3 regions of the Nocardiopsis sp. LDBS1602 genome follow, and region 2 is predicted to be linked to each of the others. Evidence: riboswitches for the same ligand, from Rfam matches in the RefSeq annotation. Region 2 holds a riboswitch; each other region holds the start of a gene.

Region 1 (10,043 bases), 1.5 Mb from region 2:
CCGGCGCCGATCGTGGCCAGATCGGGGTGGTCCAGGGTGTGGTTGGCGATCTCGTGACCCTCGGCGTAGGCACGACGCACCGTCCAGGGGTGCTCCCTGACGGGGAGGCCTGTGACGAAGAACGTCGCCTTGGCGTCGTGGGCGGCGAGCATGTCCAACAGCTCGGGAGTGCGCCCGCCGGGGCCGTCGTCGTAGGTCAGAGCGACACAGCGCACCTCGGGGTCGGAACAGTCGACGGAGTCGTCGCGCGGGGACATCACCCCGGGCGCCGCCTCCACGGAGCCGTCCTTGTCGGCCTCCGGAGCGGTCTCCACGGTGAACTCGTCCACGCCGGTGGTGGCGGCGTCGCGTGCACGCAGACCGAACTCCGACAGCAGCCCCTCGGCCTCGTCACGGTCGATCACGGCGTGCAGACGCCCCTCCGAGACGGGGGCGATCTGTCCGTCGTCGAACTCCACGACCAGGTCGCCTTCGGAGGAGAAACCGACCGAGTCGTAGAGGGCGTCGATCGGGTACAGGGAGGAGGTCACCGCGGCGGTGTCGGAGACGGCCTCGCGTACCAGCTCGTTGAACTCCTCCAGTTCGGCCTGGCCGGCCAGGAGGGAGCTGGAGCCGCGGACCACACCGTCACCGGTCTCGTACCAGTAGATGCTGTGATCCTCGCGGGTCTCCTCGGAGTCGGTCTCGGTCGTGGTGACGCGTACGCCCACGATCCCGTCGCGTGCCGCCGTCAGTCGCCACTCGCCGGTCATCGAACGGGCCCCGGGCTCGGCCGCCTCGAACGCGGAGGCGCGTTCGGTGAGCGTGCGGTCCAGGAAGTCGGACAGCGGGTCGGCGTTGGGGATGACCGGATAGGCGACGGTGACCTCACCGCCGCCCTCATAGGAGATGGAGGTCTCCTCGAGGCCGGGGAGCGCGTCCGCGCGGACGTCGGTCAGCCCGTCCACCTCCTCGGCGGGGGGAAGGTCCTCCTCCGCCGACACCGTCGTGGCGTCGTCGGTGCTCGGGCTCATGCCGTTCGGGCCCGGTGGTCGGGTCGCCATGGACAGCAGTCCCACGAGCACCACCAACGCGATCGCGACCGTGAGGACGGGATGATCGGGGGTCATGGTCGGACGGTCTTGCTGCTTCACCTGGGGGTTCTCCACGTTCATCGTCAGACGAACGTCCGCGGGAGAGCGGGGGCATGCCTCTTCCACGCAACGCTGATAACGGGTGTGATGCCGTGCACAGGGCAGGGGTTCGCCCTCGTGCTCGGAGGAAGGGGGTACGCCGGGTACAGGGGCGGAGGGGGATCTCCCTATACTCCCAGCTGTGGAAGGTACACACTCCACCGAGTAATCGGAGTCCGTTCCGCGGACGTCGGAGTGTGTCGAAAGAGGGAACCCGGTGTGAGTCCGGGACTGCCCCGCAGCGGTGAGTGGGAACGAAAGTCGTCAAAGGCACTGGTGCTTCGACCCGACGGGTCGGACCCGGGAAGCGACGGCCGGTAGGCGGATCGACGTCTCGTCGAAGGTGCCCACGAGTCCGAAGACCTGCCTCCGCCCGGTGACGCGTCCGTGTCGCCGGTGGTCCCGTGCCCCGAGGGAGGGCCGAGGTCGCGAGACGGGTGTGTCCTTCGGCTCATCCGTGCTCCTCGCGTTCTCTCCCCTCTCCGGGATCGGTGCCCGGCTTTCGACGAGGGAGAGAAGCTTTCATGTCCACCACTCCGACGGCCTCCGGACCGTCCGTGCGCTCCACGGTGCACGGCTACCCGCGTATCGGTCCCCGCCGTGAACTCAAACGCGCCATCGAGTCCTACTGGAAGGGCGCCACCACCGCCCGGGAGCTCGACGACGTCGCCGCCGGCCTCCGTCGGGACGCCTACACCCGGCTGCGCGAGGCGGGTGTGGACGACATCCCGTCCAACACGTTCTCCTACTACGACCACGTCCTGGACACGGCGGTCATGTTCGACCTCGTGCCCTCCCGTCTTCCCTCTCCGGCGCGGGCGGAGGAGCGGGACGAGCGGCTCCGCCGCTACTTCGCCCTGGCCCGGGGCGTCCAGGGGGCGCCTCCGTTGGAGATGACCAAGTGGTTCGACACCAACTACCACTATCTGGTCCCCGAGCTCTCGCCGAGCACCCGGCCGCGTCTGGTCGACGACAAACCCGTCGCGGAGTTCCGTGAGGCCCTGGACGCGGGCTTTCGGACCCGGCCCGTGCTGCTCGGTCCGTTGACCTTCCTTCTCTCGGCCAAGGTCGCCGACGACGCCCCCGAGGGGTGGGAGCCCATCGAGCTGCTCGACCAACTCTTGGACGCCTACGTCCGGCTGCTGGCCGATCTCGCGGCGGCGGGCGCCACCGAGGTCCAGCTCGACGAGCCGATCCTGGCCACGGACGAGGGTCGTGCCGCCGTCGGGTACTTGGAGCGCTCCTACAGGCGGCTGGGAGAGGCGGAGGAACGTCCCTCCCTCCTGGTGTCCACCTACTTCGGTTCGATCGGTCCGGCGGCGCTACGGGTGCTCAAGGAGTCCCGGGTGGAGGCGGTCGGCCTCGACCTGGTCACCGACGGGGAGGGGTTCGAGGACCTGGCGGCCGTCTCCGGTCTGGGCTCCACACGGTTGGTCGCGGGTGTCGTGGACGGTCGTAACGTCTGGCGTACCGACCTGTCCTCGGCGATCGGTCGGCTGGGCACCCTTCTGGCCCTGACGGACGAGCTCTCGGTGAGCACCTCCTGCTCGCTGCTGCACGTGCCCATCGACCTGGACGCGGAGACCTCCCTGGCGCCGGAGCTGCGTGAGGCCCTGGCCTTCGCCGTGCAGAAGGCCGGAGAGGTGGCCCTGCTCGGTCGGATCCTCTCCGAGGGCGAGGCCGTCGACACGGGGGCCTCCACACCGCGCAACCCGGCCTTCACCGACGCCCGTGTCCGGGCCCGCCTCGACGCGCTGGGGCCGGACGCCTACGAGCGTCCCGAGGACAGGGGAGGACCCGACCGGGTCACGCTCGCCACGACCACCATCGGTTCCTTTCCGCAGACCTCGGAGCTGCGCCGGTCCCGTGCCGCCCACCGTCGTGGCGAACTGTCGACGGAGGAGTACCACCGCATCCTCCGCGCGGAGATCGACCGTGTGATCGCGCTTCAAGAGGACATCGGCCTGGACGTCCTCGTCCACGGCGAGCCCGAGCGCAACGACATGGTCCAGTACTTCGCGGAGCGACTGGAGGGCTACGCGACCACCGAGAACGGTTGGGTGCAGTCCTACGGGACGCGCTGTGTCCGACCCCCGATCCTGTTCGGAGACGTCTCGCGTCCCGAGCCGATGACGGTCGAGTGGATCACCTACGCCCAGTCGCGCACCGAGAAGCCGGTGAAGGGCATGCTGACCGGTCCGGTCACCATGCTGGCCTGGTCGTTCGTGCGTACCGACCAGCCGCTCGCGGAGACCGCCCGTCAGGTGGGTCTGGCCCTGCGGGACGAGGTCGCCGATCTGGAGAGGGCGGGGATCCGCCACATCCAGGTGGACGAGGCGGCCCTGCGGGAGCTGCTCCCGTTGCGGGAGGAACGGCGTGAGGAGTACCTGGACTGGGCGGTGGCCTCCTTCCGCCTGGCCACCTCGGGGGTCGCTCCGAGCACGACGATCCACACCCACATGTGCTACTCGGAGTTCAACCGGATCGTGGGCGGGATCGAGGCGCTGGACGCCGACGTCACCAGTGTCGAGGCGGCCCGATCGCGCATGGAACTGGTGGAGGCCCTGGGGCGGCGGGGCTACAAGCGCGGGATCGGCCCGGGCGTGTACGACATCCACTCCCCGAGGGTGCCCTCGGTGGAGGAGATCGAGGCGTCGTTGCGGCTGGCCGTGTCGCACGTGGAGGCCGCGAACCTGTGGGTCAACCCGGACTGCGGGCTGAAGACGCGCGGCTACGCCGAGGCGGAACAGGCGCTGCGCAACATGGTCGAGGCGGCCCGTAGGGTGCGCGCGGACCTCGCCGAGGCCTGATCCGGTCCGTGTCGTCGGGGGCTCGCCCGACGGCACGGACCCGGGTACGGCGAAGGGGCCGCGACACGAGGTCGCGGCCCCTTCTCGTGGTCGTTCCGCGAGGGAACGTCCGGTCGGGTCCTCAGGAACCGACGATGGCGAGGGCCTCGGCCGCAGCAGAGGTCATGATGTCCTCGGCGTTGTCGGGCATGGAGAGGTCCTCGGGGTCGACCGACAGACCATTGATCTGGTAGGTCAGCTCGATGTTGACGTTCGCGGTACGCACCATCAGGACGGCCACGGGGATGAGGTCGCCGAGGTAGTCGTACTCGGTGATCACGAGGTGGGCCTCGTCGCCCAGACCGTCGAGGGCCTTGTCCTCGGTGATGCTGTCCGCCGGGTAGTAGTCGTCGTTACCACCGGTGTAGTAGTCGACGCTGCTCTGGAACTCGCTGGTGGCGGCCTCGATGGAGTCCGAACCGCTGTAGGGCACCGAGTACGACAGGTTCAGGGAACCGTAGGCGTCGTCGGGGTTGCCCTCGGGGGAGTCACCGATGGTGGAGCAGGTGGCCGAGTTGTCGGACACGCTCTTGCCCGGGTCGGAGCTGAGCAGGAAGTCGCTCATGACCTGGTCGGTGTAGGCCTCGCAGGGCTCCTGGGGCAGCGCGTAGGGCGGCTCGCCGGAGGGGCCCTCGCCACCGGCGACGGGCTCCTCGGCCGGTTCGTCGGTCTCGACGGGGGCCTCGGTGGTGGGGTCGGGGGTGACGACCTGGTCGTCACCGCCACCGCGGGTGACGAGCATGATGATCACGGCGATCACGAGGACCACGATGATCACGCCGCCGCCGATGACCACCCAGAGGCCGGCCTTGCCGCCGCTCTTGGGGGGCTGGGGAGGCGGCGGGTAGGGGCCAGGGGCGCCCGGACCCATGGGGCCGCCCGGTCCACCGGGTCCACCGGGACCTCCGTAGGGCGGCTGACCGCCCGCGTACATGCCCTGGTCCTGACCCGGAGCGCCCGCGTACATGCCCGGGTCCTGACCCGGGCCGCCCGGGTAGGGGGCCTGACCGTAGCCGGGCTGACCGCCGGTGCCGGGCCCGTAGGGCGGCTGGCCTCCGGTGCCGTCCCCGCCACCATAGGGGTTCTGCGGTGGCTGGTTGTAAGGTCCGTTTTCGCTCATGGCTCCCCTCGCCCGGTGAAGTGCTGACCGTGTTGTCTGGGATGCGCGTGCGCAATGGTGGGTTCTCACGAGTTTCCCGTGGCGACCTTCGGCGGATGGCCGGTCGGGTGACGGCACGGGGAATCGTGGGGAGGACGGCCCGGGACCACCGTCGATCCGCGGGCGAGGGCGGACGACGGGGAGCGGGAGTTCCCTGCGTCGTGAGTGGATGTCCCGATGGGAGAACGGGGTTCGCCGTGCATCGTGGTCGGGGCCGGAGGAGAAACGTTCCGTGCCCGTCGAAGAGTCGGGACGTCAAGCATCCTAGCTGCGTAGAGGGACGAAAGGCAGGTCGGATCGACGATAGTGGGGTGAATCGTCACCATTTCGTGCCGGCCGAGCGGAGAATCACCCGAGGTGAGGCCTTATCGTGATCTCCCCTTCTGGACATTCGTGTCCTTTCGGGGATAAAGACGAGGCCCGGAACGGGGTTCGTCCCGCTCCGGATCAGAACATCGAGATGTGCACGTGGTCGAAGTGGTTCTCGGTGTTGTTGCCACGGTCCGACATCGCGCGCCAGCCCTCGTCACCACGACGGATGTCCCAGATCTGCTGGCGGTAGATGATGTACATGATCCCCAGGTCCTCGGCGTTGTCCTGGGCCCAGTGGGCGATGTCCCAGCCTCGCTGTTCCTGGTCCGCCGGGGGCTTGCGGCCGTTGGCGTCCACCATGAAGTCACAGGCGCGCCCCTTGGGGTGCTCGCCCACGACCCAGCCGCCCACCGCGCGGTAGCAGCCCACGCCGCCGACGTCGTCGCCGCGGCCGAACTCCTGAATGATCACGTCGCGCATCTGCTCGGTGCGCGGGGTGATGTTGTCCGGGGGCCGCATGGGCTGCTCGGGGTGGTCGGCGATGAGCCGGCGCACCTCCATGCGCCGGTCCTCCAGCTCGTCCATGTCGGCCTCGGCCTCGGCCAGTCGCTCCTCGGCGTTCTCCCTGGCGACCTGGTCCCGGGACAGGGCCTGGTCGAGCTGGTCGATCCGGTCCTGATTGCTGCTGGACAGGTAGTCGATGACGACCGCGCGGTCGATGACCTCGTCGGGTTCGGTGTCCACGAACAGCGACATCGACGGGTCGATGCCGCTGCTGGTGTAGGTGGCCACCGCGAGGGCGCGCACCTGGGCGCGGACCTCCTCGACCGCCTCGTTGGTGGCGTCGGCCCGGCTCTGGGCGCGCTCGGCCTCCTCCATGACCTGCTCCATGTCGCGGAGCTCGCCGTTGTACTCCTCGGTGAGGGCCTCGGCCCGCTCCTCCAGGGAGCCCATGCTCTCCGGCTCGCGGGGCGGAAGCGGCGCGGCGGTCGCGGGGGCGGGCAGGGCGGTGGCGGCCAAGAGCGCGGTGACCAGAGCGATCACCCGGGCTCGGCCCGGGAACGGGCCGGAGAGAAGCGCACGGGCGCCATCGGCGAGGGTCTCCCGCCAGGTGGCGTCGGTGGGGTCGGGCGCCCAGAAGTCGACGTAGTCGTCCACTCTGTTCAGATCGTCGGACTGCACGGTGTGGTCGCTCCTCGTGCCCGCGGGCGCCCTCACGGGCACAGGACGCCGTGGGCGCTGCTTCTCGTCATCTCCCGGACCGGTGTCGCGGCCGTCGCCGTGTGGGCGGGCCTCGACCTTCCTCGGTCGCCTCGGCGCGTGAAGGTCACGGGACGGTAATGAGTGTAGGCACTCTCTTGGGTGTTCGTGAGAGGCCGTGCGGCTTACCCCGGTGGTCATGGGGCTGATGTGGTCTAAATAACCATATTCAGGTCAACGATTTTGTCGACCGGCCGACGTGGTCATGGTTGAGTTGGTGCCGTGATGGCTCCTGAGCACGACGAAGCGACCCCCGCCTCCTCGGTGGACACCGCCCGGCGGCCTCTTCCGCTGCCCGGCTGTCGCTGTCGAATGCCCCGCTTCCGCTCCGCCTGAGCCCTTCGCTCCACCGGGGAACGCACGTCGAGCCGTGTCCGGGCTCCGGTCCCGAATCCTCTGGAGCCCCCGACCGCCGGTCCCTCCGGCGCGTCGACGCCGTCCACCGACCGGGCGCTCCGTACGCTCGGGTGTGGGCGTCAAACCCACGCTGATCCAGCCTTTCTCCGCGAAGCGCGGGAGCTGTGACACCACCGCCAGACGTCGATGGGAAAACCGTGATTGACGCAGTGGGTCTGCACAAGACCTACAGGTTGAAGAAACGCCAGGTAGAGGCCCTCAAGGGCGTCGACCTGCATGTCGAGTCCGGCGAGATCTTCGGGGTCGTCGGCCAGAGCGGTGCGGGCAAGAGCACGCTCCTGCGCTCGGTGAACCTCCTGGAACGCCCCGACGAGGGCAGTGTCCGGGTCGGTGACGAGGAGCTCACCGCCCTGCGCGGCTCCCGACTGCGCGAGGCCCGTCGGGGGATCGGCATGGTGCACCAGCACTTCGCCCTGCTCTCCTCGCGCACGGTCGCCGGCAACGTCGGCTTCCCGCTGGAGGTCGCCGGTGTCTCCCGCGCCGAGCGCTCGCGTCGTGTCGGAGAGCTCTTGGAGCTGGTCGGTCTGAGCGACAAGGCCCGCGCCTACCCCTCCCAGCTCTCCGGTGGACAGAAGCAGCGTGTGGGCATCGCCCGCGCCCTGGCCCCCGAGCCCAAGGTGCTGCTCAGCGACGAGGCGACCTCGGCCCTGGACCCGGCCACGACCGAGTCCATCCTGTCCCTGCTGCGCAGCCTGCGCGACGAGCTCGGCCTGACCATCCTGCTGATCACCCACGAGATGGACGTGATCAAGAGGATCTGCGACTCCGCCGCGATCATGGAGAACGGCGAGTTCCGCGAGTCCGGTCGTGTGCTGGACCTGATCGGTACACCCGGTTCCCTGCTGGCGCGCTCGCTCTTCCCGTTGCCGGACAACGGCGGCCCGGAGACCGTGGTCATCACCTACCCGCGCTCCTTCGACGAGCCCTTCATGTCCGAACTGACCCGCCGCTTCGACGTGGACGTCAACATCCTCGGAGGCGGGGTGGAGCAGGTGGCCGGCCAGTCCGTGGGCCGCCTGAGCGTCGACATGCGCGGTTCTCGTCGTGCCGAGGCGTTGACCTACCTGTCCGAGCACGGCCTGCTGGTCGAGGAGGCCGGAAAGTGACCACCGATCGGATCCTGTACCTGGCCGACGAGGGCAACGCCGTCACGGCCGTCCTCGACTTCGTCTACGACTGGCCGAACATGTGGCCCAGCCTGTGGCTCGGCACCCAGGACACCGTCTACATGGTGCTGTGGGCGACGATCTTCAGCGTGCTCGTCGGTCTTCCTTTGGGAGTCCTGCTGGTCACCACCGACCGGGGCGGGCTCACGCCGGCGCCGGCGGTCCGCGCCGTGCTCAGCGCCATCGTCAACATCGGCCGTTCCCTGCCCTTCATCGTGCTGATGGTGGCGGTGCTGAGCCTGACCCGCTTCCTCGTGGGGACCACGTTGGGCCCCACCGCCGCGATCGTGCCGTTGAGCATCGGCGCCATCCCGTTCTTCGCCCGTCTGGTGGAGACCTCTCTGCGGGAGGTGGATCGCGGGGTGATCGAGGCCGCCTACGCCATGGGAACCCGCAAGCTCACCATCGTGGGCAAGGTGCTGCTGCCGGAGGCGCTGCCCGGTCTGATCGCGGGTCTGGTGATGACCGTGGTCACGCTGATCTCCTACTCGGCGATGGCCGGCGCCATCGGTGGCGGTGGTCTGGGCGACCTGGCGATCCGCGAGGGTTACCAGCGCTTCAACGACCACTACCTCTGGGCGACCGTCATCCTCCTCGTCGTCATCGTGCAGATCGCGCAGAGCCTGGGCGATCTGTTGGTGCGCCGCCTCTCCCGGCGCTGAGTCCTTCCCCTTCCCCTCGCCCCTCCGGTCGGATGTCGAATCGACGGCAAGGAGAACGCCATGTCAGGGAGTGTGAAGGCGCCCCGGGGGATCGCCGTGTTCGGTGCGGTGGCCCTGCTGCTCACCGGGTGCGGAAGTCCCAGTGAACGGGCCGGAGGCGGCGAGGGGGACGAGGACCTGGTGACACTGCGGGTGGGGGCCAGTCCGGTCCCGCACGCGGAGATCCTGGAGTTCGTGGACGAGGAGTTGGCGGCCGAGGCCGGGTTGGCCATCGACGTGGTCGAGTACACCGACTACAACCAGCCCAACGCGGCCCTGTCCGAGGGGGAGTTGGACGCCAACTACTACCAGACGCGTCCCTTCCTGGAGGAGTATCTGGCGGGCAACCCCGAGGCGGACCTGACCTACGTCGGGGACGTGCACTTGGAGGCCTTCGGCCTGTACTCGGAGAAGATCTCCGACCTGGCCGACCTGCCGGAGGGTGCGCGGATCGGGGTGCCCAACGACGTGTCCAACATGGGGCGCGCGTTGAACCTGCTCGCCGAGCACGACGTGATCACCCTCGCCGACAGCGGGGGGAACACCCCCTCCCTGGACGACGTCGAGGAGGATCCGAAGGGCGCCGCGATCACCCCGGTGGAGGCGGCGCAACTGCCCCGATCGCTCCCGGACCTGGACGCCGCCGTGGTCAACGGCAACTACGCCCTCGAAGCGGACCTGCCCGACACCGCGGAGGTCCTGGGGTGGGAGCGGACCGAGGGCAGCGTCTACGGCAACGGCCTCGTGGTGCGCGCGGCCGACGCCGACTCCGCGGACATCGCGCGGTTGAACGAGCTGTTGCACAGCCCCCGGGCGCGCTCCTTCATGGAGCAGCGCTGGCAGGGCATCGTCATCCCGATGGGCTGACGAGGGAGCGGTCGGCCGCCCCGCACACGGCCGAGGACGCGCGGTCCCGGCGACGCTCGGGGCCGCGCCCGAAAGATCACGGTTGGGTTGCGTCCGGGTTCGGGTGCGTTGACGCGTGGGTAGGGGTCTGCTTCGGTATT
Region 2 (10,043 bases):
GCCAGGGCCCGCACCCCCTCGGCGATCTCCTCCTCGGTCACGGTGACGATCGCGTCCAGCCGGTCCCGCAGATGGGCGAAGGTCAGGTCGGACAGGCACACGCGCACGCCGTCGGCCATGGTCCGGTAGGTGCGTTCGGGCTCCCAGGGGATCCGGCGCCCCTCCCGCAGGCTCTCGGCCGCGTCGGCGGCCAGCTCCGGTTCCACCCCCACGACACGGACCCGGCGCGGATGCACCGTCCACGCGGCCGTGACGACCCCCGAGGCCAGCCCGCCACCGCCGACCGGGACCACGATCGTGGTGACGTCGGGGGACTGTTCCAGGATCTCCAGTCCCACGGTCCCCTGCCCGGCGATCACCTGACGGTCGTCGAAGGGCGAGACGAAGGTCGCCCCCTCCTTCGCGACCAGATCCTCCACCGCCGATTCCCGCTCTGCCGGAGGCACCACGACCACGCGGGCGCCCAGGGCACGGATCCGGTACACCTTGGTCTCGGGCGCCCCCTCCGGGACCACCACGGTGCAGGCCACCCCCTCGCGTACCGCCGCCAGGGTGAGCGCCAGCCCATGATTGCCCGAAGAGTGGGTGACGACCCCGCGTTCACGTCGATCCCCGTCGAGCAGGGCCAACGCGTTGGTGGCGCCGCGCAGTTTGAACGCCCCGGTCGGTTGCAGACTCTCGGGTTTGACCAGGAAGGGGCGGTCGGTGTCGGGGCCGACCGTCAGGGGGGTGCGCACCACGTGCCCTTGGATCCTGGTGGCGGCGTCGTGTACATCCTGTGCTGTGACCGGTTCCATCCGGCGAGTATGCCCATGGCGGACCTCGGCACACGGGATAATCGGACCCGATGCGTACCGAATGGACACCCGCCGACCTCCCCGGCCGGGAATTCTACAAACTGCTGACGTCCGTGGTGGTCCCGCGCCCGATCGCGTGGGTCTCCACCACCTCCGAGGAGGGTGTGGACAACCTGGCTCCGCACTCCTTCTTCACGATCTCCTGTATCGAACCGCCGATCGTGCAGTTCACCTCGGTGGGCCGCAAGGACTCCCTGACCAACGTCGAGGCGACCCGCGAGTTCGTGGTCAACCTCGCCCCCGAACCCCTCCAGGACCGGGTGAACGCCACCGGCACCCGCTACCCGGCGGACGTGAGCGAGTTCGACGCGCTGGACATCGCCCGCGAACCGAGCGTCGAGGTCCGGCCTCCCCGGGTGGCCTCCTCCCCCGTGGCCCTGGAGTGCGCGCTGCACTCGACCCTGACCCTGGGCGACTCCACCGTGGTGTTCGGCCGTATCGTGCGGGCCGCCGTGGACAAGGGGTACCTCGACGGCGACCACCCCGACGTCGAACTGCTCCGGCCGCTGGCCCGACTGGGACGCAACGAATGGTCCACCCTGGGCGAGGTGCGTCGGATCGACCGCATCCCCTACACGCCCTGAGGGACCGAGGACATCGAACGCCCCCTCCTTCGCGACGGATCCGGAGGGAGTGGGGCGAACGGCATGTACTACGGTGTTCGCTGAATATCGACACAAGTTCATGTCGTCGACGTCGTAGTGCACGGGAAGCCGGTGAGATTCCGGCGCGGTCCTCGCCACTGTGACCGGAGGGCGCCTCCCATACGCCACTGGGCCGAACACGGCCCGGGAAGGGCGGAGAGCGCTGGACGAGAGTCCGACTCCGGGAGCCAGGAGACCGGCTGCGACCGTCCGCGTCATCAAACCACGAAGGATGGTTTGTTCGATGAAGCCCAGTGACGCGCGGGCTCTCCGCCGCCGTGTCCGTTCCGGTCTCGCCCTCGTTCTGGTGGCCACGCTCACCGCCTGCGGTGGGGCGATCTCCCCCGACGCCGAGGAGGCCGCCGGGGAGACCCTCCGCAACTGCGACGTCGACGTCCCCGCCGACGCTCCGCCGGAGCGGGTCTTCGCCGCCTACCAACCCGCCATCGAGATGGCGCACGCGCTCGGTATCGGCGACCGCCTGGTGGGCACGGCCTTCCTGGACGCCGTGGTCCTGGACGACTACGTCGAGGCCCAGGCCGAGCAGAAGTACTATCCGAACCTGCCGAGCCGTGAGGAGCTGCTCGACGCCAGGCCCGACTTCGTGCTGTCCGGCTTCACCGACGTGTTCACCGACGAGAGTCTGGGCACCCGGGCCTCCCTGCGCGAACTGGGCGTGGAGAGCTGGATCTTCTCGCCCCTGTGTCCCAGCGAGGACGGGCGCAGCGACGAGAGCATCGACCCGGCCGACGTGACCATGGACAACGTCTACGCCGACCTGCGGGACCTGGGGACGCTGTTCGACGTGAGCGAGCGCGCCGACGAGGTCATCGCCGAGATGCGGGCCACCGTCGACGGGGTCACCGAGACCCTGGAGGGTCGGGTCGACGAGGACGAGCGCCCCACGGTGATGATCGGCCGCCCCGGCGACCAGGGGTTCCACGTGGCGGGCGGCCCCGACTTCTCCACCGAGCTCATCGACCTGGCGGGAGGGGTCAACGCCTTCGCCGACCTCGACGGACGCCGTAACCACCAGGTCTCCGTCGAGGACGTCATCGAACGCGATCCGGACCACATCCTGATCGACGTGTGCTGCGACGCCGAGATGACCGCCGCCGACTCCGCCCCCGACATCGAGCGGATCATGGGCAACCCGGCCCTGGCCAACCTGACCGCGGTCACCGAGGACCAGGTGTGGGAGTTCACCTTCGCCGACCGTTCCGCCGGGGTGCGCAGCGCGCCCGCCGTGGCGACGATCGCGGAGATCCTCCACCCCGACCTGTTCGGGTAGGGCCCGGTGGCCGAACGTACGGCCGACGCGTCCCCCTCCCCCACCCGGGTCCTCCCGGTCCGGGGCCCTCGGAGCGACCCCGGCGGCCCCGGCCTGCTCCGGAGTCCCCGGGCCCGGGCCGTCGGGCTGGTGGTGGCCGTGGGGGCGCTCGCCGTGACCCTGCTGGCGTCGGTGCTGGTCGGTTACCGGTACCTGTCGCCGACCGAGGTGTACTCCGCCTACTGGAACTTCACCGGCAGCGACACCGACCTGGTCGTACTGCATCTCCGGGTGCCGCGCGCTCTCGCCGGGGTGGCCGTGGGCGCCGCCCTGGGCGTGTCCGGGGTACTGGTCCAGGGGATCACCCGCAACCCTCTGGGCGACCCGGGCATCCTCGGCATCAACTCGGGCGCCTCCCTGGCCACGGTCGTCGCCATCGGGGTGCTCGGGATCTCCGCCCTGCCGGTGTACGTCCTCTTCGCCTTCGGCGGCGCCGCCCTGGCCGCCGTCATGGTCCACCTGGTGGGTTCCCTGGGCTCCGGCGGGGCCGACCCGATCAAGCTGACCCTCGCCGGGGCGGCGCTCTCGGCGCTCCTGGGCTCGGTCACCTCGGCCCTGGTGCTGAGCGACCGGGCGAGCCTGGAGGAGTACCGCTTCTGGGTGGTGGGCTCGCTCTCCGGTTCGGAGGGCATGGGCGCCGTCCTGGGGCAGGCCGCTCCGTTCCTGCTCCTGGGGATGCTCCTGGCCTTCGGTTCGACCCGCGCCCTGAACGCGGTGGCGCTCGGCGACGACCTGGCCCGTTCCCTGGGCACCCGGGTGTGGGCGGTGCGCGCGGTGAGCGCCCTGGCTGTGGTGCTCCTCGCCGGGACGGCGACGGCGGTGGCCGGACCGATCGGGTTCGTCGGGATCGCGGTGCCGCACATCGCGCGTCTGCTCGTGGGCCCCGACCACCGGTGGGTCCTGCCCTGGTCGGCGGTGCTGGCGCCGATCCTGCTGTTGACCGCGGACATGGTCGGTCGGGTGGTGGCCCGACCGGAGGAGCTCCAGGTCGGCATCGTCACCGCGCTCATCGGCGCCCCCTTCTTCATCGTTCTGGTGCGTCGGCGAAGGGTGGCGGGCCTGTGAACGGATCACTCCTCTCGCGCGGCCCCTCCTCGGGGGTACTGCGCCGCGGTTCCCTGTCGGTACGTGTGTCCTGGCCGTCGATCCTGCTCGGCGGGGCCCTGACCGGCCTCGCCGCGGCGGTCACGGTGCTCTCGCTGACCGTCGGAGACTTCACCGTGGGCGCCGGGGAGGTCGTCGAGGCGCTCACCGGCCGGGCCGGGACGATGGTGACGCACGTGGTGGTGGAGATGCGCCTGCCCCGGGTGCTCACGGCCACGGGTGTGGGAGCGGCGTTGGCGCTCTCGGGTTCGCTACTGCAACGGCTCGCCCGCAACCCCTTGGTCAGCCCGGACATCATCGGGGTCAGCGCCGGGGCCACGACCGCGGCGGTCCTGGCCATCGTGGTCTTCGGCGGCACCACCCTGACGGTGACCGTCGGCTCCCTGGTCGGCGCGGTCTGCGCCGTGTCGCTGCTGTACCTGCTCTCCTACCGACGCGGGGTCGTCGGCAACCGGATGATCCTGGTGGGGATCGCGCTCTCGGCGATGGCGGGCTCGGTGACGTCGTACCTGTTGACCAGGACCGAGCTCTCCTCGGCCCAGCGCGCCATGGTCTGGATCACCGGCAGTCTGGCCAACCGGGAATGGCCGCACGCGATCACGATCTGGGCGGCCCTGGCTCTACTGGCCCCCGTCGCCTTCATGCTGTCCCGGTCGCTGGCCCTGCTCCAGCTCGGCGACGACATGGCGACCGCGTTGGGCTCCCGTGTCCAGGTCGCCCGCGCCGCCCTGGTGTTCACCTCCGCCGCGCTCGCGGCGATGGCCGCGTCCGTGGCCGGTCCGGTCTCGTTCGTCGCCCTGGTGGCGCCGCAGATCGTCCGTCGCCTGCTCGGCGCGGGTCCGGCGGGGCTCTTCCCCACCATGGTCTGCGGGGCCGTGCTGGTGGCCTGCTCGGACCTGATCGCGCGGACCGCCTTCGGCGGGGCCGAACTGCCCGTGGGGGTGATCACCGGGATCCTGGGCGCGCCCTACCTGCTGTACCTGCTGACCCGGAGGAACCGGGCCGGGCGGGGCGGGTGAACGTCGCCGGAGAGGGGCACGGTCCCCTCTCCGGCACGTCGTCCCCGGGTACCGGTCAGACCTCCAGGTCGATCTCGGGGGCGGGCAGGGAGGGCAGACGGCCCACCACGGCGGAGGGGTCGCCGCTCCAGTCCATCGCCCCGATCTGGGCGAGCGAACGTCGGCCGGTCACCGCGCGGGCCAGTTCGAAGACGGTCGCCTCCAGAGTGAGGTCGGCGCCCTCCCCCAGCGACCACGTGCGGTCCGTGTCGGTGGCCCGGACCCGCACCGAGGGCAGATCGGACGACCAGGCCAGGGCGAGGCCGCCCAGGACGAAGTCGGCGAGCTGATCGGCGTCCTCGGTCCGGGGCCCCATCCCCAGGGCGCCCCGGATGTCGTTCTCGTGGTGCCACACGTCCAGGGCCGGCAGGGCGTAGCGCCTCCGGCTCTGGGAACCGACCAGTTCGAGCAGGGCCGGGGTGTTCTCGGTCCACTCGGCGGCGATCTCGTCGAGACTCATGCCCGCTCGATCGGCGACCTGGCGGGCGGTCTCCTCGTCCCGGGTCGGAGGGGTCACGAGCCCCTGGACCACCTCGACGCAGAGCCCCGCCATGTGGGCGTAGGTCTGACGCACGTCCCAGGCCGGGCAGGCCGGGACGAGGGTGGTCCGCGCGCTCTCGTCGAGGGTTGCGGCCAGGGCGGCGAGGCGCTCCTGCCCGTTCCGATAGATGCGAAGGGTGTCCATCACATCAATTTACCTAACAGCGTTAGGGGAGGGGAGGCCGCCCCGTGGCTCGGATCGGCCTCCCCGGTCGTCACTCGAAGACGACGTCGGAGCAGTTGTAGAAGGCCTCGGGGCTGTCGGAGCGTTCCCAGACCGAGTAGACGACGTGGCGTCCCTCCCGGTCGGGGAGGTCCACGTCCCAGTAGTACTCGGCGCCCGCCACTCCCCCGCTGCGCAGCGGGGGGTCGACGACCTCGTCGATCAGCTCCAGGTCGTCCCAGTTCAACGGGGCGTTCGGGTCCCAGTCGTCCACCGTGACGTAGGTGTAGAAGGTCCCCGGGTGGGGCGCCCACGCGTTGTGGTGGAACTCCACCGTCGTGTTCGGCCGCAACGGGGTGGAGGGCCAGTCGGTACGGGCCGCGTTGAAGGCCGAGAACTGTTCGGTGGGACCGCACAGCTCTCCGTCGGCCACGAACTCCCGGTGCCGTCCGTCGGAATCGCCGATCAGGTTGCCGAACCAGTTCCAGAAGGCGTACTCGCCGCCCTCGTCGAGGGCGTCGGCGCAGGCGTCGTTGATGGGCTGGAGGGCGCCCCCGGACCCGCCCGCGATGGCGTCCTCATAGCAGGCGTAGGTCCGGGAGGCGGGGTAGGTGAAGGCCCCGTGGGCCTCGGCGGGGCTGGGCGCGGCGACGACGGCGTAGCCGACGACCAGGCCTCCGAGCGCCATGGTGGCGGTAAGGGTCTGACGTGATCGCACAGGTCTCTCCTCCTGTGTTCGTGGGGGGTGTGCCCGGCAGCGCACGGTACGCGGCCGGGGTTCTTACGTACGCGCGCGTGATCCGGGTCACCGCTCCGCGCCGTACACGGGGGCCCGCACCGAGGTCTCCACGATGCCGTCGGGCCCGTGGATGATCCGGTCGCCCCAGGGGGTCGGAGAGTCGACGTCGAAGTTCTCGACCATGTCCAGGTAGGCGACCTCGGCGCCGTTCCCGCTCCAGGACCAGCCGATGTACCCGAGACCGAGTCGTTCGGCGTGGCGCATGATGGCGTCCTCGTCCGGATCGCCGTCACTGTGGTCGAACCCGAACTCACCGATGACGAGGGGCAGACCGCGGTCGGTGAAGGACTCCAGGTAGTCGACGATCACCGACTCCTGTTCGTAGACGCCGTACATATGGATGGAGAACACGGTGTTGGCATGGGGGTCGGAGTCGAAGACCTCCTGGGCACCGTCGCGCATGGTGTGCGTCCAGTCCTGGCCCCAGTTCGGGGCGTCGACGACCAGGGTGTGGTCGAAACCGGCCGCGCGCAGGCGCCGGATCGCCTCCGAGGTCTCGGAGGCCCAGGAGGCGTTGGTCGCCTCGTCGTTGCCGAAGGGCTCGTTGGCGATGTTGACCAGGACGTGCTCCTCCTCTCCCTCGATCGCGTCCTGGATCCGCAGCCAGTGGTCGACGGCCTGCTCCAGCGTCGCGGCCTCGGGATCCTCCCCATAGCCGGTGGTGTCGTGCACCTCCAACATGCAGATGAGCAGGTTCTCCCTGCAGTCGGCGACGATCGCGGCGACCTCTTCGGCGCCGTTCTCCTGCCAGCGGTCGCCGCTGCTGAGGACCACTCGGACGGTGTTGGCTCCCAGAGAACCGATGTCGGCCAGGGCCCCGGTCTCGTGGGGGAACCAGGTGTGCGGGTGGCTGACCCCGCGGATGACGAAATCGTTCCCCGCCGCGTCGACGAGGCGCCCGTCGTCGACCCGGAACCCGCTGTCGGCGTGGGCGGGGACCGCGTGTGCGAACGGAGCGGTCGCGAGTGCGAGGGCCATGGCGAGGGCGGGTATCGGGCGTTGCTTCACGAGGGCTCCCTTCGGAAGGGGCGGCCCTGCCGGGCGCCCGCCGCCGGGGGACGGCGGGCGCCCGATCCGGGAGGGCCTCCTACTGGACGGGCGGGTGCGCGTTGGCCAGCAGCTCCTGGAACTGTGCGGAGAACCAGTGGCCGGAGACGGGCGCGTCGGGCAGGGCGCCGCTCATGTTGTGGTTGTTGCGGGGGTTCCCCTCATAGGTGGGGTCGCACATACGGTCGAACCCCTTGCCCTCGTCGTTGGGGATCTCGGTGCTGGAGCCGTCGGACTCGCCCGGGGGCTTCATCCACACGTAGGCGTCGATCCCCGGTTCGGGTGCGGTGGTCGGCCGCTCGCCGAGTCCGGCGCCGGCCTGGTTGCACCAGTTCCCGTACTGGATGCGGCGGTCGAAGCGGCCACCGTCGACGTAGGCGTCGACATCGGTGGTCGGTCCGGCCGAGACGGGCCTGTCGGGGCCGCCCCAACCGTTGCGGGAGGTGTCGATGAGCATTCCGATCCCCGGGTCGAACCCCTGGGAGACCAGCTCGACGCGCAGGGCCTGGGCGAAGGAGAGCTCGTCGACGTAGTTGTTCCAGTCCACCCAGGAGGACTGGCGCACCGGCGTTCCGTTGATGGTCTCGCCGATCGCGAAGTGCTCCTCCTTCAGGGCCGAGTAGTTGGCGGTGTTGGAGATGAACCCGTGCACGTCGTCGGGGGTGGCCCCGTTGGCGTTGGCGGCCTCGTGGAACAGCGCCGCGGAGGCGGCGAAGTTGTCCTCCCAGCCGATCCAGCCGTGGTGGCCGGCGTCCACGTAGTTGTAGACGTTGTCGATCGCGCCGAGCCGGGACAGCGCGTAGCCGACGCCGTTGACGTAGTTGCCGTTGGCCAGCATGACGTCGCACTCGGGGGTGGCGGTGTTGCGGGGGGACACATTGGTAATCAGATTGGGCAGCGAGTCGAGCTCGATCGTGGTGACGATCCGCAGGGAGGTGTCCTCGTAGTCGCTCAGGATGTCCGCGATCGGGTCGATGTACTCCGACTCGTAGCGGTCGATCTCCTCGGGGCCGAGCTCGCCGTTGGAGGCCAGAGCGGCGCAGTCGCGCCCCGGCAGGTTGTAGACGACCAGCTGGAAGACCAGCGGCTCTCCGGCGGCCTGGACGACCGCCTCGTCGAGGTGGTCGCGCAGACCCATGTCACCGGTGGTGGGGCTGTCGTTGCCCTCGATGGCGCTGATCCGGTCCAGCCAGACGCCGGTGGGCTGGTCCGCGACGGCCTCGCCACCGGGTTCGGCCGCGGCGTTGGCGGACCAGATCGGGTTCACGTAGACGTCGGCGCCCACGTACGGGTTGTCCACCCGCTCGTCGGCGGCGGTCGCCGGGGCGGAGGCGGTGAGTGCGGTGGTCACGCCCAGCAGGAGGGCGGAGGCCACGGCGAGCGCGCGCCGCGGCCGGGTCGGGTGTGCGTTGGTTCTGCTCATCTTCGTTTCCTCGCGTAGGGGGGTGCCAAGGAGGGTGAGCTTGCGAAGGGCGTCGCACGGGTCCTCGAGGGACCGGAAGGGGCGACGCGGTGTGCGGACTCGGCGGGGTGGGGACTCTCGCCGGTCCGTCGTGCACCGGTCGGTCGAGGTGCGGTCCGGTCTGCGAACCGGAGGGCGACCCACATTCGGGAGCGCTCCCATATTCGCTTCCCAGAAAGTTAACACCATTGAAATCCCGCTGCAACGGGTGATGAGAGGAAAACTCCACGAAGTCTCCGCCCGGCCCGGGGAGGCCCCTGCCCCCGTCACGTGACCGGGTACGATCGCCGCGCCGGACGGCCTACCGGGCCCCGCGTCCTCCGTCCGTGGGACCCGGTGCCCGCCCGCCCAACTCGGCCGACACCCGCGCCGCCACGGCCGCGACCTCCGGCCCGAGACGGCGCACCCTGGCCACCGGCAACCTGCCGGCCAGGGAGGAGACGCTGATCGCCGCCACGGGGTCACGGTTGTGGTCGAAGATCGGGGCGGCCACGCACCGTACCTCGGGCTCGTTCTCCCGGTCGTCGATGGCGTAGCCCCGCTCCCGCACCCGCCGCAGCTCCTCGGCGAGGACCCGGGGGTCGGTCACCGTCCTGGAGGTGACGGCCGGCAGACCGGCCGCCACCACGTCGGCCACCAGGTCCTCCGGACCGAACGCGAGGATCGCCCTCCCCACCGCCGTACGGTAGGCGGGCATCCGGGCCCCGATCCGCGAGGACATGCGCACGGTGGCGGTGTTCTCCACCTTGTCGATGTAGACGACGTCGTGACCGTCCAGCAGCACCAGATGGCAGGTGTGGCCGGTCGCGCGCATCAGACCCCGCAGATGCTCAGAGGCCACCGAACGCAGATCCAGATGGTCCAGGTAGGACTGCCACAACAACAGGGCCGCCGTCCCCACCCGGAACCGCCCGGTGCGCGGATCACGGGTGAGCAGGCCGTACTCCACCAGCGGCACGGAAAGACGCAGAACGGTGCTCTTGTGCACCCCCAGTTCCTCCGCCAGCTCGGTCAGACCGACACCGCCGCGTTCGGGCGG
Region 3 (10,043 bases), on a different contig from region 2:
TGACCGGGCACCGGGCGGACGTTCTGATCACCAAGGACTCCGGCGGCACCTACACCTGGCCGAAGATGGCGGCGGCTCGGGAGCTGGACGTCCCCGTCGTGGTGGTGCGGCGTCCACCGGACCCGATCGGGGTCCCCACCGTCCACGACGTGGAGACCGCCTTCGCCTGGGTGATCGCGCTGGAGCGGGGCGACGACCTCGACCGGGCCGGGCCCGTCCATGGAACCCGCCCCGACGACACGGGCTCTCAGGCGCCGACGTAGGCCGCCAGGTGCTCGCCGGTGAGGGTGGAGCGCGCGGCGATCAGCTCGGCCGGGGTCCCCTCGAACACGACCCGGCCTCCCTCGTGTCCGGCGCCGGGGCCCAGGTCGATGATGTGGTCGGCGTGCGCCATGACCGCCTGGTGGTGTTCGACGACGATGACCGACTTCCCCGAGTCGACGAGCCGGTCCAGGAGGGCCAGCAGCTGTTCGACGTCGGCGAGGTGCAGGCCGGTCGTCGGCTCGTCCAGGACGTAGACGCCGCCCTTGTCGCCCATGTGGGTGGCGAGCTTGAGCCGTTGGCGTTCGCCTCCGGACAGGGTGGTGAGCGGCTGTCCCAGGTGCAGATAGCCGAGCCCGACGTCGGAGAGCCGGCCCAGGATCCGGTGGGCGGCGGGCAGTCTCGCCTCACCGGCGCCGAAGAACGTCTCGGCCTCGGCCACCGACATGGCGAGCACCTCGGCGATGTCGCGTCCACCGAAGCGGTGTTCCAGGACCGAGGCCTGGAACCGCCGCCCCTCGCACTCCTCGCAGGTGACGGTGGCACCGGCCATCATCACCAGGTCGGCGTAGATCACCCCGATCCCGCCGCAGTTGGGGCAGGCCCCCTCGGAGTTGGCGCTGAACAGTCCCGGCTTGACCCCGTTGGCCTTGGCGAACGCCTTGCGGATCGGGTCGAGGAGCCCGGTGTAGGTGGCCGGGTTGCTCCGTCGGGAACCGCGGATCGCGCCCTGGTCGATCGAGACCACGCCCGCGTCGGAGGAGATCGAGCCGTGCACCAGGGAGCTCTTGCCGGAGCCGGCCACGCCGGTGACCACGACGAGCGTCCCCAGCGGGATGTCGACGTCGACGTCGCGCAGGTTGTTGGCCTTCGCGCCGCGGATCGGCAGGACCCCGGTGGGCGTGCGCGTGCTCTCCTTGACCCGGACCCGGTCGTCGAAGTGGCGTCCGGTGAGGGTGCCGGAGGAGCGCAGTCCTTCGACGTCCCCCTCGAAACCGACGCTTCCGCCCTCCGTCCCGGCCCCGGGTCCGAGGTCGACGACGTGGTCGGCGATGGCGATCGTCTCGGGCTTGTGCTCCACGACCAGCACCGTGTTGCCCTTGTCCCGCAGGTTCAGCAGCAGTTCGTTCATCCGACCGATGTCGTGGGGGTGCAGGCCGATGGTGGGCTCGTCGAAGACGTAGGTGACGTCGGTGAGGGAGGAGCCCAGGTGTCGGATCATCTTGACGCGCTGGGCCTCGCCGCCCGACAGGGTGCCCGAGGGACGTTCCAGGGAAAGGTAGCCCAGGCCGATGTCCACGAACGAGTCGAGGGTCCGTCGCAGGGTGGTGAGCAGCGGCGCCACCGTGCCGCGCGCCTCGCCTCCTCCGGCCTCGGCGCTCTCCTCGATCCCGTCGAGCCCCCGGACCCAGTCGGCCAGATCGCTGATCTGCATCGCGCAGGCGTCGGCGATGTTCACCCCTCTGATCCGCGATGAGCGCGCCCTCTCGGTGAGGCGGGTCCCGTCGCAGTCGGGGCAGGTGGTGAAGGTGACGGCCTCGTCCACGAACGCCCGGATGTGCGGCTGCATCGCCTCCCGGTCCTTGGACAGGAACGACTTGCGGATCTTGGGGATCAGCCCCTCGTAGGTGAGGTTGACCCCGTCGATCTTGACCTTGACGGGCTCGTGGTGGAGGAGGTTCCACCTCTCCTTGTCGGTGAACTCGCGGATCGGTTTGTCCGGGTCGACCAGCCCCGACTCGGCGTAGAGACGCACGGTCCAGAAGCTGTCCGACTTCCATCCGGGGATGGTGAAGGCGCCCTCGGAGATCGCCTTGGTGTCGTCGTAGAGGCGCGAGAGGTCGATGTCGGAGACCGTGCCGCGGCCCTCACAGGTGACGCACATGCCGCCGGTCCGGCTGAAGGTCGCCTTGACCGCCTTCCTCGCCCCGCGCTCGACCGTGATGGCGCCGCTCGCCTTGACCGAGGGCACGTTGAAGGCGAACGCCCCGGGCGGGCCGACGTAGGGGGTTCCGAGCCGGCTGAAGAGGATGCGCAGCATGGCGTTGGCGTCGGTGGCGGTACCGACCGTGGAGCGGGGGTCGGAGCCCATCCTCTCCTGGTCGACGATGATCGCGGTCGTCAATCCGTCGAGCAGGTCCACGTCGGGCCGCTCCGTGCGCGGCATGAACCCCTGGACGAAGGTGCTGTAGGTCTCGTTGATCATCCGCTGCGACTCGGCGGCGATCGTGTCGAACACCAGCGAGCTCTTGCCCGATCCCGAGACCCCGGTGAACACCGTGAGTCTGCGCTTGGGCAGGTCGACGGCGACGTCCTTGAGGTTGTTCTCCCGCGCGCCCCGCACGCGGATCAGGTCGTGGCCGTCGGCGGCGTGTCCGGAACCGGTGCTCATCGTCTCTTCCATCCCCTGGACCTCCTCGACGTCCACACCGATCCGGGCGGGTCGCCTGTCCGGCCACACGGTCGCCGTTGCTCGACGCCCTCCTCGGCCACGCGCCACATCGTGACACAGGGCGAGGACAGAACGGGGTGAACGCGACCGGCCCGTCCCGGATCAGGCCGAAGGGGCGGTGTCCGGGACGAGGCCGGCCAGGGCGGCCGTCAAACGACGCGTGATCTCCGGCGGGCGTACCGCCACTCGGATCCAGGAGGGGTCCAGCCCCGGGAAGGTGTCGGCCCTGCGCGCCGCGATCCCCTGGGCGCGCAGGCGCGCGTGCGCCCCTTCCCCGGCCCGCACGAGGACGAACGGAGCCCGTGAGGGGACGAACCCCACCCCGGCCTCGCGCAGCCCGGCTTCGAGATGGGAGCGCCATCCGTCGAGTTCACGGGCGCGGCGCTCCGCCTCGGGGACCGCCTCCTCCGAGGTACAGGCGATCATGGCCGCGATCGCGGGGGTGGACACCGACCAGGGCGTGCTCGCCCGTTCCAGCCCGCGCACGGCCTCGGAGTCGCCGACGAGGTATCCGGCCCTGATCCCGGGGATCGACCAGTGTTTGGTGAGACTGCGCAACACCACCAGCCCTTCGAACCGCTCCTCGACCAGGCTCTCCGGCTCCCCCGGCACCGCGTCCATGAACGCCTCGTCGACGACGACCAATCGCCCGGGGCGGCAGAGTCGACGCAGGTCACGGGCGGGGTGGAGAACTCCGGTGGGGTTGGTGGGGTTGCCCACGACCACCAGGTCCGCGTCGTCGGGGACGGCGTCCGGGTCGAGGACGAAACCTCTCTCGGCCGGGCAGAGCACGCTCGTGACGGCGTGTCCGGCCTGTTCGAGCGCGGCGTGCGGTTCGGTGAACTGGGGGTGGACCACGACCGGCCGTCGCCAGGAACGGAGCCGCGCGATCAGGGTGAACGCCTCGGCCGCTCCGGCGGTGGGCAGCACCTCGTCGACCCCGCGCCCGTGACGACGGGCGATCGCGGCCCGGGCCGGTGCGGGGTCGGGGTAGGCGTCGATCTCGCGCAGGCTCTCGGCGAGGGCGCGGTCGAGCCACACGGGACGCCGCCCCGGATGGACGTTGACGGCGAGGTCCAGCATCCCCTCGCCCACCTCGACGTCACCGTGGTGGCGGAGCGGGTCGGCGACGGGTTCCGCCACCGCCTCCGCCTTCAGGGACACGAGGTCGGGTGCCGGGACGGAGGCGGGCGCGGGTGGCGGGGTCGCGCGCGCGGCGTCGGCCAGACGTGCCGCGAAACGCGGACGGCCGGCCCAGTGGAGGTGCAGGTAGGAGGCGTGCAGCGTGTCGGAGGCGAAGCCCTCCGGAGCTCCATCGACGACCCAGGCCGGGCGTTCGGCGCAGGCTCCGGGGCTCATGCGGGTGCGGTGGAACTCGTGACCGGTGGCGCTCTCGCCCGCGCGGGTGAGCAGCGTGTCTCCGGGCGCGGTCGCCACCGGATAGCGCAGGGTGAGCCGCTCCGTCATCCGGGCGTGCGCGGGAAGGACCCCGGCCATGGCCCTGTCATCGAGCGACCCGGCCAGGTACAGCATGCCGGCGCACTCGGCGACGGTGGGCACCCCGGAGCGGACGGCGTCGCGCAACTCGGTCAGCAGGGCCCGGTTGGCGGCGAGCCGACCCGCGTACACCTCGGGGAAGCCGCCGCCGAGGTAGAGGCCCCGGGTCCCGGCGGGCAGCGCGGTGTCCACGAGCGGATCGAAGGCCACGACCTCGCATCCGGCGGCGGTGAGCAACTCCTCCGTCTCCGGGTAGCGGAAGGTGAAGGCCCGGCCGCCGGCCACCGCGATCACCGGCCGCGGACCGTCGGCGGCGGCGATCCCCGGTTCGTCGGCGGGATCCCAGGGGCGGGCGTCCAGGGCCGGGGCGGAACGGGCCAGCTCCACCAGCGCGTCCAGGTCGACGTCGCGCGCGACGCGCTCGCCGAGCCGTTCGACGGCGCGGGCCGACTCGGCCCGTTCGGCCGCCGGGACCAGCCCCAGGTGGCGGGAGGGCGCGGCGATCTCCTCGTCGCGGGAGACCACCCCCAGGACAGGGATAGGCATGGCCCGGGCGATCTCGGCGACGTTGCGGGCCGACCCGGCCTTGTTCAAGATGACCCCGACGACCTCGACCGCGGGATCGTAGGCGACCATCCCCGCCACCAGGGCCCCCGCCGAACGCGACATGCGGGACACGTCCACGACCAGCACCACGGGGGTCGCGGTCAGGGCCGCCACGTGCGCGGAGGAGGCGAACCCGTCGGTGCCGATCCGTCCGTCGTGCAGCCCCATCACGCCTTCGACGACGGCGATGTCGGCGCCGCGCGCCCCGTGCAGGAGCAGCGGCGCCACCCGCTCCTCGCCCACCAGGTGGGGGTCGAGGTTGCGGCCGGGCCGTCCGGTGCCCAGGGCGTGGTAACCGGGATCGATGTAGTCGGGCCCGACCTTGTGCCCGCTCACCGTGTGACCGGCGGCCCGGAGCGCCGCCATCAGCCCGGTCGCGATCGTGGTCTTGCCCTGCCCCGTCATGGGCGCGGCGATCATCAACCGGGGCGGGGCGGTCCCCTCCGGGCGGAGGGGGGACGTCACCATTCGATCCCTCGTTGGCCCTTCCGGCCGGCGTCCATCGGGTGCTTGACCTTGGTCATCTCGGTGACCAGATCGGCGGCCTCCAGTAGACGCGGGTCGGCCCGACGGCCGGTGATCACCACGTGCTGGCGTCCGGGACGGCTCTCCAGGGCGGCGACGACGTCCTCGACGTCGACCCACCCCCAGGCGATCGGGTAGGTGAACTCGTCGAGGATGAGCAGGTCGTGCGTCTGCTCGGTGAGCCTGCGCTTGATCTCCTCCCACCCCTGCGCGGCGGCGGCCGCGTGGTCCTCGGCCCCGTCGCGGTGGCGGATCCAGGACCAGCCGGAGCCCATCTTGTGCCATTCGACCGGGCCGCCCTCGCCGGTCTCCTCGTGGAGCCGGCCCAGGCGTTCCAGGACGGTCTGCTCGCCGATGCGCCACTTCGCCGACTTGACGAACTGGAACACCCCGATCCGCCAGCCCTGGTTCCAGCCGCGCAGGGCCAGACCGAACGCGGCCGTCGACTTGCCCTTGCCGTCACCGGTGTGGACGGCCAGGAGCGGAAGGTTGCGGCGTTGGCGTGTGGTGAGTCCGTCGTCGGGGACGACGGACGGCTGTCCCTGGGGCATCAGGCGGCCCTTTCTCGTACGGCGTCGCTCAGGGCGTCGGCGTCGACCTCGCCGACGGGCAGATGGTCGGCGTCCAGGCGGGCGGCGAGGGTGGCGGCCAGCCCCAGACGCAGGGGGCCGGACTCGCTGTCCACCACGACCGTGGTGACCCCGAGGCCGGCGACGTGGTCGGCGGCGTCCAGGGCACGACCGACGGCGCCCCGTCCCCCGGTGGCCCGGCCGTCGGTGACCACGACCAGGAGCGGACGCAGGCGCGCGTCGCGCAGGCGTTCCCGTCGGACCACCCGGGCAGCCTCCAGCAGCCCCTCGGCGAGCGGGGTGCGGCCGCCGGCGGGCATCTCGTCGAGACGGACGGCGGCCACGTCCACCGAACGGGTGGGCGGCAGCGTGAGTTCGGCCGTGCTCCCCCGGAAGGTGATCAGGCCGACCTTGTCGCGTCTGCGGTAGGCGTCCAGCAGGAGCGAGAGGATCGCGGTCTTGACCTCGGTCATGCGTTTGCGCGCGGCCATGGAGCCGGAGGCGTCGACACAGAACAGGACCAGGTTGCTCTCCCGGCCCTCCCGGATCGCGACGCGCAGGTCCTCCGGACGCAGCCGGATCCGCTCCCCCTCGCCCGGTCGTGAGGCGGCGGCCCGCACGGTCTCCACCAGGTGGAGCGAGGAGCCCCGGCCCGGGCCGGGGCGGGAGGCGCCGACCCGGCGGCCCCGGGTTCCGATGGCGCGGCTGCGTCGACCGTCGGCGCCCTCTCCGGTCCCCCGCACGGTGAACGTACGGGGGCGGTAGGGGGCGGCCGCCTTGGCCGTGGGGAGCGGGGCGGCGGACGGCCGGGACTCGGAGTCGGGGCGATCCTCGCCCACGGGTTCTTGCGGAGCGGGCTCCGGGATCGTCTCCGGCTCCGGGCCGGTCTCCTCACCGATCGGTCCGTCGGCCGGGCCCTCGGTGGGTTCGGGGCCTTCGGCGTCCGGTGCGCCGTCGCCCTCGGGCGGGGTGTCGACGGGGTCGTCGCCGCCGTCCGGGCCCGAGGGTTCCGGCGGATCGGGCGGGAGCTCCTCCTCGCCCAGGACCCGGTCGAGGAGCTCCTCGTCCAGCCCCGGGGCGTCGAAGGGGTTGCGCCTGCGCCGGTGCGGCAGGGCGAGGGTGGCGGCGCGGCGGATGTCGGCGCGGGTCACCTCGGTCCGCCCCTCCCAGGCGGCGTGCGCGACCGCCGTGCGGGCGGTGACGATGTCGGCGCGCAGACCGTCGACCTCGAAGGCGGCGCACACCTCGGCGATCTTGAGCAGCGCCGCCTCGGACAGCCGGACCCGGTCCAGGGCGTCGCGCGCCTCGGCGATACGCGCGGACAGGGCCCGCTCGGTCTCACGGTAGCGCTCGGCGAAGCCGGCCGGGTCGGTGTCGTAGGCCATCCGGCGTCGGACCACCTCGGCGCGGGCACGGGGCTCGGTCGGCGCGGCGATCTCCACGGTGAGCCCGAAGCGGTCGAGGAGCTGCGGGCGCAGCTCGCCCTCCTCCGGGTTCATCGTGCCGATGAGCAGGAAGCGGGCCGTGTGCTCCACGGAGAAGCCGTCGCGTTCGACGGTCACCCGGCCGGTGGCCGCCGCGTCCAGCAGGAGGTCGACCAGGTGGTCGTGGAGGAGGTTGACCTCGTCGACGTAGAGCAGCCCGCGGTGGGCTCGGGCCAGTAGTCCGGGTTCGTAGGCGACCTGTCCTCGGGTGAGCGCCTGCTCCAGGTGCAGGGAGCCCAGGACCCGGTCCTCGGTGGCGCCGACGGGGAGTTCGACCAGCCGGACCGGCCGGCTCTCCACCGGGGTCTCGGGGCCGAAGGGACCATCGGGCGAGTGCTGTCCGGGGTCGGCCGGATCCACGGAGAAGCGGTCCCCGCAATGGACGTCGATGGGCGGCAGCAGGGAGGCCAGCGCCCGCACCGCGGTGGACTTGGCGGTGCCCTTCTCGCCGCGGACCAGGACGCCGCCGATCTCCGGCGAGACGCTGGTCAGGACCAGGGAGAGTCCGAGGTCGTCGAGGGGTTCGGTGTCGCAACCGACGATCGCGGAGAAGGGAAAGTGCGAAGACCGCAATGGCATGTGAGGCTCCCGCTCGTTTCGCCATACGTCATGGGCGGGCGCGAGGCCGGTCTTCGGACTTGCCGGGTCCTCCTCACGGAGGCTCGGTTCACCGCAGCGGGCCTGTGCCGGAATCTCACCGGGCTTCCCAGATTCTCCCCTCCCGCCGTCACCACCGTTTCCGATGGCCGGGCGGGCAGGGGCACCTCGCGCCTGTTGCCCGCCACGATAGCGTCAGGGCCATGAAGGACGACACGCGCCCTCCCCGTCGGGCGCCCGGCCGGGCCCTGCCGGGCGAGACGCCCCTCCCCGCCGAAGGGGTCGGGATCACCGTCGTCGGTGTCGGGGCCGACGGCTGGTCCGGGCTGCCCGAACGCCTGCGCACGCTGGTTCTGGAGGCGGAGGTGGTGCTGGGCGGCCACCGGCACCTGTCCATGCTTCCGGAGACGCCCGGGCAACGCCGCGAGCCCTGGCCCTCCCCGCTCCGTGAGGGGCTGCCCGACCTGTTGGCCTCCCTCGACGGGGCCCGTACGGTGGCGCTCGCCTCCGGAGACCCGTTGGTGTCGGGGATCGGCACCACCCTGATCGACGCGCTGGGTCCCGAGACCGTACGTCTGGAACCGGCCGTCTCCTCCGTCGCCCTGGCCCGCGCCCGTATGGGGTGGCCCGCCGAACGGTGCGCCGTGGTGAGCCTCGTCGGCCGGGACCCCCGCCCGCTTCTGCGCAGACTCGCGCCGGGACGTCGTGTCCTGGTGCTCTCCTCCGACGCGGGCACGCCCGCGACGGTCGCCGGGATGCTGGTCGGCGCCGGGTACGGAGAGAGCCGGATGACGGTCCTGGGCGACCTGGGCGCGCCCTCGGAGTCACGGTTGGAGGGCACGGCCGAAGGATGGGCGTCCATCCCCGTCGAGAAGGTCTCCGCCCTGCACGTGCTCGCCCTCGAACTCGCCGGACCGGTCGGGTACGGCCTGGTCACCGGACTTCCCGATGACGCCTTCGAACACGACGGCCAGCTCACCAAACGGGACCTGCGCGCCTCGGCCCTGGCCCGATTGGCGCCCTCGCCCGGACAGCACCTGTGGGACGTGGGCGCGGGGGCCGGATCGATCGGCATCGAGTGGATGCGCGCCCACCCGACCTGCTCGGCCGACGCCGTGGAGGCGAACGCCGACCGGGCGGCGCGGATCGAACGCAACGCCGGACGGCTGGGGGTCCCCGGTCTCCGGGTGGTCACCGGCCGGGCCCCGGAGGCGCTGGGCGATCTCGCCGGGCCCGACGCGGTGTTCGTCGGCGGTGGCGCGACCCGGCCGGGCGTACTCGACGCCTGCCTGGACGCCCTGTCGCCGGGCGGCCGGCTCGTGGTGCACGGCGTGACCCTGGAGACCGAGGCCCTGCTCGCGGACGCCCGCCGTCGTCACGGCGGAGAGCTCACCCGGATCCAGGTCGAGACCGCCGCGCCCGTCGGCACCTTCACCGGGTGGACGCCCGCGCGCACGGTCACCCAGTGGGCTCTGACGGTCGACCCTTGACCCTGGGGCGGCACGGATCGTAGAGGTGGGACTCCCCTCCCCCGCGCGGGTCCAGGGCCCGGCCCACGAGGATCACGGCCGCCTGCCGGAGTCCGGCCCCCTCCACCAGGTCGGCGATGTCGGCGACCGTGCCGCGCAGCACCGACACGTCCGGATGGCCGACCTTGTGCACCACGATCACCGGGCAGTCGTCGCCGTACTCGGGGGCGATCTCGACCATCAGTTCCCGGACGCGGCGGATCGCCAGGTGCAGGACCAGGGTGGCCCGCGTCCGGGCGAACGCGGACAGGCTCTCGGTGTCCGGCATCGCCGTCGAACGGGCCCGGGTCCGGGTCAGCACCACCGACTGGGCCACCAGCGGCACGGTCAGCTCCCGGCCGACCAGGGCCGAGGCGGCCGCGTAGGCGGGCACCCCCGGGGTGACGTCCCAGGGGACGCCGTGGGCGTCGAGTCGGCGGGTCTGCTCGGACAACGCGGAGTACAGCGACGGGTCGCCCGAGGTGAGCCGCACGACCTCGCGGTCCCCGGAGTGCGCCGCGACCAACAGTTCGGTGATGCGGTC

Evidence for each region. A riboswitch is a leader RNA that binds a small molecule or an ion and turns the genes downstream of it on or off. The one in region 2 is predicted to bind cobalamin.
Region 1: it holds a riboswitch for cobalamin, as region 2 does, so the genes downstream of both, metE (5-methyltetrahydropteroyltriglutamate--homocysteine S-methyltransferase) here and U9J66_RS00380 (ABC transporter substrate-binding protein) in region 2, are expected to answer to the same signal.
Region 3: it holds a riboswitch for cobalamin, as region 2 does, so the genes downstream of both, U9J66_RS16540 (VWA domain-containing protein) here and U9J66_RS00380 (ABC transporter substrate-binding protein) in region 2, are expected to answer to the same signal.

The regions. Positions count from the first base shown of each region.
Region 1 covers NZ_JAYLVW010000001.1:1,546,653-1,556,695, reverse strand. The annotation lists gene U9J66_RS07100 (polysaccharide deacetylase family protein) at 1-1,154, opposite strand, end outside; cobalamin riboswitch at 1,343-1,557, shown strand; gene metE (5-methyltetrahydropteroyltriglutamate--homocysteine S-methyltransferase) at 1,697-3,982, shown strand; gene U9J66_RS07090 (DUF3558 domain-containing protein) at 4,104-5,141, opposite strand; gene U9J66_RS07085 (coiled-coil domain-containing protein) at 5,628-6,674, opposite strand; gene U9J66_RS07080 (methionine ABC transporter ATP-binding protein) at 7,319-8,275, shown strand; gene U9J66_RS07075 (methionine ABC transporter permease) at 8,272-8,997, shown strand; gene U9J66_RS07070 (MetQ/NlpA family ABC transporter substrate-binding protein) at 9,058-9,903, shown strand.
Region 2 covers NZ_JAYLVW010000001.1:77,024-87,066, reverse strand. The annotation lists gene U9J66_RS00390 (threonine ammonia-lyase) at 1-797, opposite strand, end outside; gene U9J66_RS00385 (flavin reductase family protein) at 848-1,441, shown strand; cobalamin riboswitch at 1,540-1,720, shown strand; gene U9J66_RS00380 (ABC transporter substrate-binding protein) at 1,746-2,792, shown strand; gene U9J66_RS00375 (FecCD family ABC transporter permease) at 2,799-3,896, shown strand; gene U9J66_RS00370 (FecCD family ABC transporter permease) at 3,893-4,954, shown strand; gene U9J66_RS00365 (maleylpyruvate isomerase family mycothiol-dependent enzyme) at 5,010-5,678, opposite strand; partial or broken gene U9J66_RS00360 (lytic polysaccharide monooxygenase auxiliary activity family 9 protein) at 5,755-6,414, opposite strand; gene U9J66_RS00355 (glycoside hydrolase family 5 protein) at 6,502-7,503, opposite strand; gene U9J66_RS00350 (glycoside hydrolase family 6 protein) at 7,583-8,965, opposite strand; gene U9J66_RS00345 (IclR family transcriptional regulator) at 9,306-10,043, opposite strand, start outside.
Region 3 covers NZ_JAYLVW010000004.1:299,145-309,187, forward strand. The annotation lists gene U9J66_RS16520 (cobalt-precorrin-6A reductase) at 1-263, shown strand, start outside; gene U9J66_RS16525 (ATP-binding cassette domain-containing protein) at 248-2,665, opposite strand; gene U9J66_RS16530 (cobyrinate a,c-diamide synthase) at 2,816-5,284, opposite strand; gene cobO (cob(I)yrinic acid a,c-diamide adenosyltransferase) at 5,278-5,892, opposite strand; gene U9J66_RS16540 (VWA domain-containing protein) at 5,892-7,967, opposite strand; cobalamin riboswitch at 8,001-8,139, opposite strand; gene cbiE (precorrin-6y C5,15-methyltransferase (decarboxylating) subunit CbiE) at 8,195-9,481, shown strand; gene U9J66_RS16550 (cobalt-precorrin-4/precorrin-4 C(11)-methyltransferase) at 9,450-10,043, opposite strand, start outside.